One region of the Diaphorobacter sp. B2A2W2 genome, then DNA from elsewhere that is predicted to be linked to it. Evidence: riboswitches for the same ligand, from Rfam matches in the RefSeq annotation. Region 1 holds a riboswitch; the other holds the start of a gene.
What was found. Region 1 has a riboswitch for glycine ahead of AC1PPL_RS12060 (D-amino acid dehydrogenase). Riboswitches for the same ligand answer to the same signal wherever they lie in the genome.

Region 1 (5,777 bases):
GAGAAAGCCGCCGGCGCCTGCCCCGGCCTGGACCGCATCCACTGCTTCTGCTACCCGGCGGCGCTGTCACACGGCACGGTGTCGGGCGACATCCCCGCCATCAGCGACGGTGCACGGCGCCTGGCCAGCGGCATCGCCGGCCTGCTGTACCGCGAGGACGTGGAGCACCACTTCGCCGCGCTGCAGGCCTATGCCGAGCCGGAACTGCTGGGCGACGAATGGACGCCCGCCGACACCTCCCAACGCATCCTGCCTTCGCCATGACCGACACCATCGACCAACTCGCCCGCCTGGGCCATGCCCCCCATGCCCAGGCCGCGCGCCAACAGCGCGCCAAGGCCATCACCGCCACCCAGGCCTGCGAAGACCTGCTGCTCGCGCCAGCACTGCCCGGGGGCCTGGCGCTGGCCGAGCGCCTGTCCGTGGCCCAGGCCGTGGCGGCCGCCAGCGGCGTGGCAACGCTGGCCGACTATTACGGCGCGCGCCTGGCCGGCCTGCCCGCCCCCGCGGCGGATGCCCGCTGGCAAGCCATCACGCATTTCACGCAGCTGCTGGCCACGCAGCCCGCTGCGGCCGACCGCGCGGCCCTGCTCGCCCTGCCCCAGGCGGGCCTCGCCACGCCGGACGTGGTGCTGCTCGCGCAACTCATCGGCTTCGTGGCCTACCAGGCGCGGTTGGTGGCCGGCGTGGCGGCGCTGGCCGCCCTCGGCCCCGCGGGCACCGCAGCCACGGCGGTCGCTCCCACCACGCCGGACGCGCCCTTCGTGCACCCTGCCAACCTACCCCCGCCCGGCGAGCCGCTGCGCCTGGCCGGCTACACCAGCGAGACGCTGGACTGGAAGGCCTGGCTGCCCGTGGTGGACCCCGCCACCGCCAGCGCCGAGCAGAACGCCGTGCTGGACGCAAGCCACCCCAAGGCACGCACGTCGGACTTCTACCTCGTGCTGGCGCACCAGCCCCGCGTGCTCGCCGAGCGCTCGGAGGCGTTCAACGCCATCATGTATGCGCCTGGCGGCCTGCCGCGCGCGGAGCGCGAGGTGGCCACCACCGTGGTCTCGCGCATCAACGGCTGCGTGTACTGCGCGTCGGTGCATGCGCAGCGCTTCGAGCAGCTGGCCAAGCGCAACGACGTGATCGCGCAGATCTTCACCGACCCCGACAGCGCCGGCACCAACGCCCGCGAACGCGCGCTGGCGCAGGCCAGCGCCGCGCTCACGCGCGCGCCCGGTGCATTCGGGCCGCAGCACCTCGCGCCGCTGCGCGCCGCGGGCCTGAGCGACCTGGAAATCCTGGACACGGTGCACGCCGCCGCGCTGTTCGCCTGGGCCAACCGCCTCATGCTCAACCTGGGCGAAGCGGTCTACCCCTGAGCATGCGCCCAGCGCCCCACCCTGAGAGCGTGTTCATGGTCTGAGGGTTAGCCCGCTGGGGCCATCGCGCCCGCGCAGCTACGATGGCCGGCGCAGGAGAGCAAACGGCCATGTGCCGTTTCACCGAAGGCGCAAACTCCCATACACGCTCAGGTTCCGTACTGCACACCCACACAGCCGTCTGGAGAGCCGCCACGCCCGCCGTGGCGCACCGAAGGAGCAAGTGCCGCGCACGGTCCCGCGCGGCATGAATCTCTCAGGTACCAAGGACAGGGGGAGCGGCAGCCAGGCCATGTCGCGCCCGCTGTTCGCTATTCATTCAATAGCTGCTCGCGCGCGCCCTGCCTGCGCAAACCTTGAAAAAGGCTTGTAAACCATGCGCGTGATCGTTCTCGGCGCCGGCGTCGTCGGCACCACCTCTGCGTACTTCCTCCAGCAACTCGGCCACGAGGTCACCGTCATCGACCGGCAGGCTGTGCCCGGTGCGGAAACCAGCTTCGCCAACGGCGGCCAGATCTCGGTCAGCCACGCCGAGCCCTGGGCCAACCCCGGCGCGCCGCTCAAGGTGCTGCAGTGGCTGGGCAAAGAGGATGCGCCGCTCTTGTTTCGCCTGCGCGCGGACATGCGCCAGTGGCTTTGGGGCCTGCAATTCCTGCGCGAATGCACGCCCGCGCGCACGCGCCACAACATCGAGCAGATCGTGAGCCTGGGCAGCTACAGCCGCAGCACGCTGCAGCAACTGCGCGCCGACACGGGCCTGCAGTACGACCAGCGCACGCAGGGCATCCTGCACTTCTACACCAGCACCCAGGAGTTCGACGCCGCGCTGGCGCCCGCCGAGCAGATGCGTGCGCTGGGCTGCCACCGCCGCGTGGTGGACGCAGACGAGGCCGTGCGCATCGAGCCAGCCCTGGCCCACGTCCGCCCGCAGCTGGCGGGCGCCACCTACACGGCGGAGGACGAGTCCGGCGACGCCCACCTGTTCACGCGCGCGCTGGCCAGCGTGGCCCAGGCCGCGGGCGTGCAATTCCGCCTGGGTTGCCACATCACCGCGCTGCACCCGGCGGGCGGCGCCATCGACCATGTGGAGATCACCAACGAGGCCGGCGGCTACGAGCGCGTGCGCGGCGACGCCTACGTGCTGGCGCTGGGCGCATTCACCCCGCTGCTGGCCCAGCCCCTGGGCCTGCGCCTGCCCATCTACCCGGCCAAGGGCTATTCGGTGACGCTGCCGGTGCGCGACGCGGCCGCCGCCTACCAGGTGAGCCTGACGGACGACGAGTACAAGCTGGTCTTCTCGCGCTACACCAGTGCCCAGGGCGACCGGCTGCGCATCGCGGGGACGGCCGAGCTCAACGGCTACGAGCGCGCACTGAACGCCGTGCGCTGCGAAGCCATCGTGCGGCGCGTGGAGCAGCTCTTTCCCGGGGCGGGCGATGCGAGCCAGGCGCAGTTCTGGAGTGGCCTGCGCCCCGCCACGCCGAGCAACGTGCCGCTGATCGGCAAGACGCGCTACGGCAACCTGTTCCTGAACACCGGCCACGGCACGCTGGGCTGGACGCACGCCTGCGGCTCGGGCAAGTCCATCGCGCGCATCGTGAGCGGGCTGGAGCCGGAGCTGGACTTCGCGTTCTGCGGCCTGCCGCGCCCTGCTGCGGCGCCCCGCCCCGCCGTCATCGGCGTTTGAGCAAGCGCCACGGTGCTATGCATTGCATAGCTGTTTGCGCTTGATGGACGGGCGCTAGAGGCCCAAAAGGCTTATAAAGCCCCGTCCGGTGCGACGAACACCGTCAGCACGCCCGTGTAGCCATAGAGCCGGTGCGCGGCGATTTCGCCGCCGGCGAAGAAGCCCGCCAGGGGCACGTCGCCCAGCGCATGGCGCACGATCTGCAGCTCGGCGCTGGGCCCACCGAAGTGCGGCCCGCCGCGGCCCGAGCAACTCACATACAGCGCACCGCAAATGCGTCGGCCGCCCGCCGGCTCGGCATGCGGCGCGCTGCCTGCGGCGGGCAGCGCCTGCGCCTCTTCGAGTTGGGGCGATAGCTCCTCACGGATCTCGGCGCAGATGCGCATCAGGTCGGCACGGGCCGCGCCGACGTTGCGCTGGCAGAAGGCCAGGCGCATGCCCACCTCGACATGGTCACCCAGCGCCACGCCGCTGCGCGTCGCGTCCAGCCCGACGATGTGGCGCACGCGCGTGTCGGCGCCGAAATGGCCCGTGCGCTGGCGCTGCGGTGCGTCCGCGTCCTCCAGCCCTGCCAGCGTGGCGCGCACGGCGCGCAGGGCGGCCTGGGCGTCGCCCTGCAGCGTCACGCCCAGCGTGTCCAGCAGCACGTCCAGCGCGGGCTCGCCGTCCAGCTCCAGCACCACGTTGTCCTGCGCGGCGGTGATGGCCGCCTGCGCGCCGATGGGCTGGCAGCCCTGCGTGACGCGCGAGACCAGTTCCACCTGCGCATCAAAGGCCACGCCCGACAGGCCGCCGTGCAGCACGCCGTCGCCCTCGCCCCCGGCGGGCAGCGCCAGCTGCACCTGCGCCCCGCGGCTGGCCACCACGCCGCCAAACAGGTAGCCGCTGCTGGTGCGGCCCGCCATCTCGGCCACCAGGTCCGCCAGTTCGGGGGTCTGGCCGTCCGCATGCACCAGCGCCGTGTGGGCCGCAAAGCCCACCCCGGCCGCATCGCCGTGCGCCAGCGGCGCCACGCCCGAGAACACACGGTAGTGCGCGCGCGGCAGGTCGCACAGCATCAGCGAGAGCGCGGGTTCATCGAAATATTCGACGTTGTTGCCCGCCACGCCCACGCCGACCGCGCCTGCCCAGTCGGTGACCGTCGGCAGTTCGCGCCGCAGCAGGTCCAGCAGGGCCGCGGCATCGTCCGCGTAGTGGTCGGTGATGTAGAGCAGCCCCAGCGTGGGTGCACTGGCGTACTGGGGCAGCGCCATCTGCGCCCGCAGTTGCGCCAGCACCAGCACCGCGGCCATGTGCCACTGCGGATGGGTGGCGTGTGCGTTGGGAAAGAGTCTCATGTGTCAGCCCTGCGGTGGGGTACAGGCGCCGCCGCGCAGCTCAGCCTGCCGGCCGCCGCGTGCGGGACGCGGCAGCCTTTTGGGTGGGCGATGGTGCGGGGGCACGCTTGGCGCCCGCGCTGGCCGCGGCAGTCCGTTTGGCGGCCGGACGTGCCTTGTCGTTAGCCTTGTCGTTGGCCTTGCCGCCCGGTTGGGTCGCCGGCCGGGCGGCCGCCTTTGCGGAAGGCTTCCCGGCGGCAGGGGCGGGCGTTGCCGCAGGCGCCGCACCGGCGGCCTGCGCCGCCGCGCGCATGCCGTGCATGCCCTGCGCGGCCATCTGCGCCGCCATGCTGGAAGCGGTCTTGAGTGCGCCGCTGGCCATCTCGCGCGTGGCATCGAAGGCCGCCTGGTGCGTGCCCGCATCCCGCAGGGCATGCGCAGCGATCTGCTGGAACTGGCTGGTCAGCGCACCCCACCATTGCATCGGGTCGGCCGCGCCCTTGGTCTGCTCGGGCGCGGCCTCATCGTCCGGTGGTGTTCGCGCGCTGCGCGCCGCCGAAGCGTCGTTGGCCGGGGACGGCGCCTCCGGTGCAGGTGCAGGTGCAGGTGCAGGTGCAGGTGCAGGTGCAGGTGCAGGTGCAGGTGTGGGTGGAGAAGTGAACGGGAACGCGGACGGTGGCTCGGCGGCTCGTGCGGCGGGCCGCTCCTTGTCCTGGCCTGCGGCGGCGCCGAAGCTCGCGGCCAGGTCGCCCATCGCCACGTTCATATCCTGCAGCGTGGCCAGCGTCATCTTCTGCACCTCCAGCGCCTGCACGGTGGCGGCCAGGGCGCGCGCGTTCTGCTCCAGCCAAAACTGCACGGCCTTGAGCTCCTGGATGCGCTTGTCCAGCTCGTCCACACTCACCGTGGGCGCCACCCAGCCCGACAGCCCCGGCATGGTGGGCATACCCGCCGCAGCGCCCTTGGCCAGGTTCTGCAGGAAATCAAATCCCGGGACGAAACGCCCGAAGCCGAAAGGGGTGCTATCGCTCATGGCCTGCTCCTGGTGCATCAGGGAATGGTTGCACAGCTTACCCGCATGCGCGCCACCCGTGCGGCACGTGCGTGCCCTGTACCGTCCACAGGCCCGCGATAGCGTGGTTTTCTCGCGCAAACCCGCATGAATAGGGCACCCCACGCGCGCAGACAGCGCCTAGAATCCGATCACCAGCCTGGCTGGCCTGCTTCTATACACCTTACAACGATCCGACATCATGGCAACTGCAAAGAAGACCACCGCTCCGGTGAAAAAGACCGCCGCCAAAAAGGCTGCGGCACCTGCCAAGAAGGCAGCCGCCCCCGCAGCTCCTGCTGCCATCAAGCCCGTGAAGGAAGCCTTCACCAAGACCGCGCTGATCGCCCACC
Region 2 (5,777 bases), on a different contig from region 1:
AGCGTCGACGTGCTCTACCGCTGGAGCCCGCGCCCGCTGCGCCGCGTGCTGGACTGGGTGGTGTGCCTGGCAGCGCTGGCGCTCATCGCCGTGATCATCTGGTGGGGGTGGGACTACGCGCGCCGCGGCGGCGTGCAGTCGATGGCAGGGCTGGAGTCGGTGTCCATGTTCTGGGCCTATCTGGCCATGCCCGTGGGTGGGCTGTTCAGCATCCTCGGCATCGTGGGCAATCTGATCGACCCGCAGCGCCATGAACTGGAGACTGCCCAATGAGCGCCGCGCAGAGCCGCCTCAAACAAGCGAGCGGCCCCCTCGGGGGGCGGCGGGTACATGAAATGACGCGCGTGGGGGCCCTATGACCACGGTCATGATCTCCACCATGGTGCTGTGCTTCGCGCTCACCATCTCCGTGGCCGTCTCCATCGGGCTGGCCTCCATCCTGGGCATCCAGGTGGCGAACGCCAACATGCTGATTTCCGTGAAGGAGATGTTCGCCTCCATCAACAAGTTTCCGCTCGCAGCCATTCCGTTCTTCATCCTGGCGGGCAACCTCATGGAGACCGGCGGTATTTCGCGCCGGCTCGTGGAGTTTGCCAAGAGCATCGTGGGCGGCGTGCAGGGCGGCCTGCCCATGACCTGCGTGCTCACCTGCATGATCTTCGCGGCCGTCTCAGGGTCATCGGTGGCGACCACGTTCGCCATCGGCGCCATCCTGATTCCTGCGCTCATCAAGCATGGCTACCCCACTAGCTACGCGGCCGCGCTGCAAGCCACCAGTGCCGAGCTGGGTGTGATCATCCCGCCGTCCATCCCCATGATCCTGTACGGCGTGGCGGCCGAGGTGTCGATTGGCGAGCTGTTCATCGCCGGCTTCGGCCCCGGCATCCTCATCAGCGGTGCGCTGATGTTGTTCGTCTGGGTGTATTGCAAGTACAAGGGCTGGGGCAAGCATGACGGCGACGGACGCATGCCCTTCGGCCGCGCGCTGCTGCAGGCGGGCTGGGCACTGCTGATGCCAGTCATCATCCTGGGCGGCATCTACGGCGGCGTGTTCACGCCCACCGAGGCCTCTGCCGTGGCCGTGTTCTACGCGCTGGTGGTGGGCATGCTGATCTACCGCGAGATCCGCATCGCGGACCTGTTCGCCATCCTGCGCAAATCGGCCATCTCGTCGGCGGTGATCATGTTCATCATTGCCAATGCGGGCCTGTTTGCCTTCCTCATCACGCGCGCTGGCGTGCCGGACGCCATCGGCCGCTGGCTGCAGGAGGTGCTGCAGTCGCCCGCGCTGTTCCTGCTGGGCGTGAATGCCGCGCTGTTCGTGATCGGCATGTTCATCGAGACCAGCGCCGCCATCATCGTGCTGGCGCCGATCCTGGCGCCGGTGGCCCAGCACTTCGGCGTGGACCCGGTGCACTTCGGGCTGATCATGGTGGTGAACCTGGCGCTGGGCATGATCACGCCGCCCTTTGGCGTGAACCTGTTCGCGGCATGCACGGTGGCGCGCATCTCCCTGGATCGTATCGTCGCCCACCTGTTGCCGTTCGTGGGCGTGGTCCTGCTGTGCCTCCTGGTCATCACCTACGTGCCATCGCTTTCACTGGCCCTGCGTGATCTCGTGTACGCAAAATAGATAGAATCCGTCCCGTCAGGAGAGAGTCCGCGCCCCCCAGGGCCGGGCCGCCGAAGGCGCAGGCAGCAGCCGAACGCTCAGGCAAAAGGACTGGCGACACGCCCGCAGGGATGCGGGTGTTTCCCTTGCTGGAGAGAGGCCGCAGCAGCATGCGGCCCACCGAAGGAGCAAGCCCCGTGACATGCCATGCAGGCGGGGTGAATCTCTCAGGTAAAGCGGACAGCGGGGCAAATCGGCGATCGAGAGATCGCTCCACCATTTGCCTTCGCCCATTGCCATGTCCGCCATGTCCGACCTGCTCACCACTCCCCTCAACGCCCTGCACATCGAACTGGGCGCCCGCATGGTGCCCTTCGCCGGCTACTCCATGCCCGTGCAATACCCCATGGGCCTGATGGCCGAGCACCACCACACGCGCACGGCGGCCGGCCTGTTTGACGTGTCGCACATGGGGCAGCTCAAGCTGTTCGGCCCTGACGCCGCAGCAGCATTCGAGACGCTGATGCCCGTGGACGTGGTCGACCTGCCCGTGGGCAAGCAGCGCTACGGCCTGCTCCTCAATGACGAGGGCGGCATCATCGACGACCTCATGTTCTTCCGCATGGCACAGGACGAGCTCTTCGTGATCGTCAACGGCGCCTGCAAGGTGGGCGACATTGCCCACATCCAGGCGCGCATCGGCCAACGCTGCCAGGTGATTCCCATGCCCGACCAGGCCCTGCTCGCGCTGCAGGGCCCACAGGCGGCTGCGGTGCTCGCGCGTCTGGCACCAGGCGTGGACAAACTGGTGTTCATGACCGGCGGGCATTTCGACATCGCCGGGGCGCTGTGCTTCGTGACGCGCAGCGGCTACACCGGCGAGGACGGCTTCGAGATCTCGGTGCCCGCCGCGCAGGCCGAGGCCTTGGCGCGCACGCTGCTGGCCCAGCCCGAGGTCAAGCCCATCGGCCTGGGTGCACGCAATTCGCTGCGCCTGGAAGCCGGCTTGTGCCTGTATGGCAACGACATCGACACCACCACCACCCCACCCGAAGCCGGCCTGAACTGGGCCATCCAGAAGGTGCGCCGTACAGGCGGCGCGCGCGCTGGCGGTTTTCCCGGTGCCGACAAGGTGCTGGCCCAGATCGACAGCCCGGCCACCCTCACGCGCAAGCGCGTGGGCCTGGTGGCGCTGGAGCGCGTGCCCGTGCGTGAGCACACCGAGTTGCAAAACGAGTCGGGCGAGCGCATCGGCGAAGTCACCAGCGGCCTGCTGGCCCCCACTGCCGACAAGCCCATCGCCCTGGCCTACGTAATGCCCGCCCATGCCGCCCCCGGCACCCGTGTGAACGCCATGGTGCGCGGCAAGGCCGTGCCCATGGAAGTGGCTGCCACGCCCTTTGTTCCCACACGCTACTACCGCGGCTGAATTCACCACGGCGAACTGCCACCGCGCCCAGGTCAGCCCGGCTACAGTGCGGGCTGACCACTCTCAAACCTTTTCCTTCCACCTCTTCTTCCCGGAGCCCCTCATGAGCATCCAGTTTTCCAAAGACCATGAATGGATCAACGCAGCCGACCCGGCCGCGGCCGTCGTCGGCATCACCGTCCACGCGCAGGATGCGTTGGGCGATGTGGTGTTCGTGGACCTGCCCGCGGTGGGCACCACCTTTGCCCAGGGCGACGTGGCCGGTGTGGTCGAGTCCGTCAAGGCCGCTGCCGATGTCTACATGCCCGTGTCCGGCGAAATCGTCGAGGTCAACGAGGCCTTGCGCGCCGACCCGTCCCTGGCCAACTCCGACCCGCTGGGCGCCGGCTGGTTCTTCAAGGTCAAGCTCAGCGACGCCGGCCAACTCGCCGGTCTGATGGACGAAACGGCCTATACCGCCTTCGCCCAGAACGCCTGATGCACCCGCGGCGCCGTGCACACGGCGCCGCCGCACCGCCCCATCGCTCTTGAGACTGGTCCCTCGCCATGCAGATGCCCTCCCCCCTGCCCCTGGCGGCGCTTGAAAACGCCGCTGAATTCCTGCCCCGCCACATTGGCATCGACGCCGCCGACGAAGCACACATGCTGTCGGTGATCGGCGAGGCTTCGCGCCGCGCGCTCATTGATTCCATCGTGCCGCGCTCCATCGCGCGCCAGCGCCCCATGGACCTGCCCGCGCCGGCCACCGAGGCCGCAGCGCTGGCTGAACTCCAGGCCATTGCGTCGAAGAACCGCATCCTCAAGAGCTTCATCGGCCAGGGCTACTACGGCACGCACACGCCGGGCGTCATCCTGCGCAACGTGCTGGAAAACCCTGCCTGGTACACGGCCTACACGCCCTACCAGGCCGAGATCTCCCAGGGCCGCATGGAGGCGCTGCTCAACTTCCAGACCATGGTGTGCGACCTCACGGCCATGCCCATCGCCAACGCCTCCATGCTCGACGAGGCCACCGCTGCCGCCGAGGCCATGACGCTGGCCAAGCGCTCGGTCAAGTCCAAGAGCGACGTCTTCATCGTGGCCGGCGATGCGCACCCGCAGACCATCGAAGTCATCCAGACCCGCGCCGCCCCCATCGGCATCACCGTGGTGGTGGCCAATTCCCAGGAGGAATGGCAGGCGGCCCTGGCCGGCGACTTCTTCGCCGCCCTCATCCAGTACCCTGCCAGCAGCGGCTGGGTGCAGGACTGGCAGGCCGACGTGGACGCCATCCACGCCAAGCAGGCCGCCGCCATCTTCGCTACCGACCTGCTGGCGCTCACGCTGCTCAAGGCCCCCGGCGAGTGGGACGCCGACATCGTGGTGGGCTCCACCCAGCGCTTTGGCATGCCCATGGGCGCCGGCGGACCGCACGCCGCCTTCATGGCCTGCCGCGACGAATTCAAGCGCAGTCTGCCCGGCCGCCTGGTGGGCGTGAGCGTGGACGTGCACGGCAAGCCCGCCTACCGCCTGGCGCTGCAAACGCGCGAGCAGCACATCCGCCGCGAGAAGGCCACGAGCAACATCTGCACGGCCCAGGTGCTGCCGGCCGTGATCGCCAGCATGTACGCCGTGTACCACGGCCCCGAGGGCCTCACGCGCATCGCCCGCCGCGTGGCGCGCTTCACCGCCATCCTGAGCCGCGGCCTGGCGCAGCTGGGGTTCACCAGCCGCCACCATGGCTCGGCCTTCGACACACTCAGCCTGCACACCAAGGATGCTACGGATTCAATAGCTGCTCGCGCAGTCCAGATGAGCGCAAACCTGCGAAAAGCCTGGAATGAATACCTGTGCATCTCGCTGGACGAGACCACCACCCGCGCCGATATCGAGCTGCTGTGGAAGATCTTTGCGCGGGACGGCCAGCAACTGCCCACCATCGAGGCGATGGACGCGGCCGGCGCACCGGCGCTGTTCCCCGACGCTCTGGCGCGCACCAGCCGCTTCATGACGCACCCGGTGTTCAATACCCACCATTCCGAAACCGGCATGCTGCGCTACATCCGCCAGCTGTCCGACAAGGATCTGGCGCTGGACCGCACCATGATCCCGCTGGGCTCGTGCACCATGAAGCTCAACGCCACCAGCGAGATGATCCCCATCACCTGGCCCGAGTTCGCCCAAGTGCACCCGTTCGCCCCGGCCGACCAGCTCGAAGGCTACCGCCTGCTCGACGAGCAACTGCGCGCCTGGCTGTGCCAGGCCACGGGCTACGCCGGCATCAGCCTGCAGCCCAACGCAGGCAGCCAGGGCGAATACGCCGGCCTGCTGGCCATCAAGGCCTACCACGCGGCGCAGGGGCACGCCCACCGCAACATCTGCCTGATCCCCAGTAGCGCGCACGGCACCAACCCCGCCAGCGCCCAGATGGTGGGCATGCAGGTCGTGGTGACCAAGTGCGACGAGAACGGCAACGTGGACATGGCGGACCTGCAAGCCCAATGCGAGAAGCACAGTGCCAACCTTGCCTGCGTGATGATCACCTACCCCAGCACGCATGGCGTGTTCGAGACCCAGGTGAAGGCCTTGTGCGAGCTGGTGCATCGCCACGGCGGGCGCGTGTATGTGGACGGCGCCAACATGAACGCCCTGGTCGGCGTGGCCGCGCCGGGCGAGTTCGGCGGCGACGTGAGCCACCTGAACCTGCACAAGACCTTCTGCATCCCCCACGGCGGCGGCGGCCCCGGCGTGGGCCCG

Region 2: linked by a shared signal. The riboswitch ahead of gcvT (glycine cleavage system aminomethyltransferase GcvT) and the one ahead of AC1PPL_RS12060 (D-amino acid dehydrogenase) in region 1 are both predicted to bind glycine.

The regions. Positions count from the first base shown of each region.
Region 1 is NZ_JBWZOR010000006.1:105,777-111,553, forward strand. Features, by position in the region: gene AC1PPL_RS12050 (NAD(P)-binding domain-containing protein) at 1-264, shown strand, start outside; gene AC1PPL_RS12055 (peroxidase-related enzyme) at 261-1,370, shown strand; glycine riboswitch at 1,542-1,653, shown strand; gene AC1PPL_RS12060 (D-amino acid dehydrogenase) at 1,747-3,057, shown strand; gene AC1PPL_RS12065 (FIST signal transduction protein) at 3,129-4,394, opposite strand; gene AC1PPL_RS12070 (PhaM family polyhydroxyalkanoate granule multifunctional regulatory protein) at 4,435-5,406, opposite strand; gene AC1PPL_RS12075 (HU family DNA-binding protein) at 5,627-5,777, shown strand, end outside.
Region 2 is NZ_JBWZOR010000001.1:157,502-163,278, reverse strand. Features, by position in the region: gene AC1PPL_RS00735 (TRAP transporter small permease) at 1-273, shown strand, start outside; gene AC1PPL_RS00730 (TRAP transporter large permease) at 356-1,633, shown strand; glycine riboswitch at 1,640-1,732, shown strand; glycine riboswitch at 1,752-1,866, shown strand; gene gcvT (glycine cleavage system aminomethyltransferase GcvT) at 1,911-3,041, shown strand; gene gcvH (glycine cleavage system protein GcvH) at 3,145-3,519, shown strand; gene gcvP (aminomethyl-transferring glycine dehydrogenase) at 3,588-5,777, shown strand, end outside.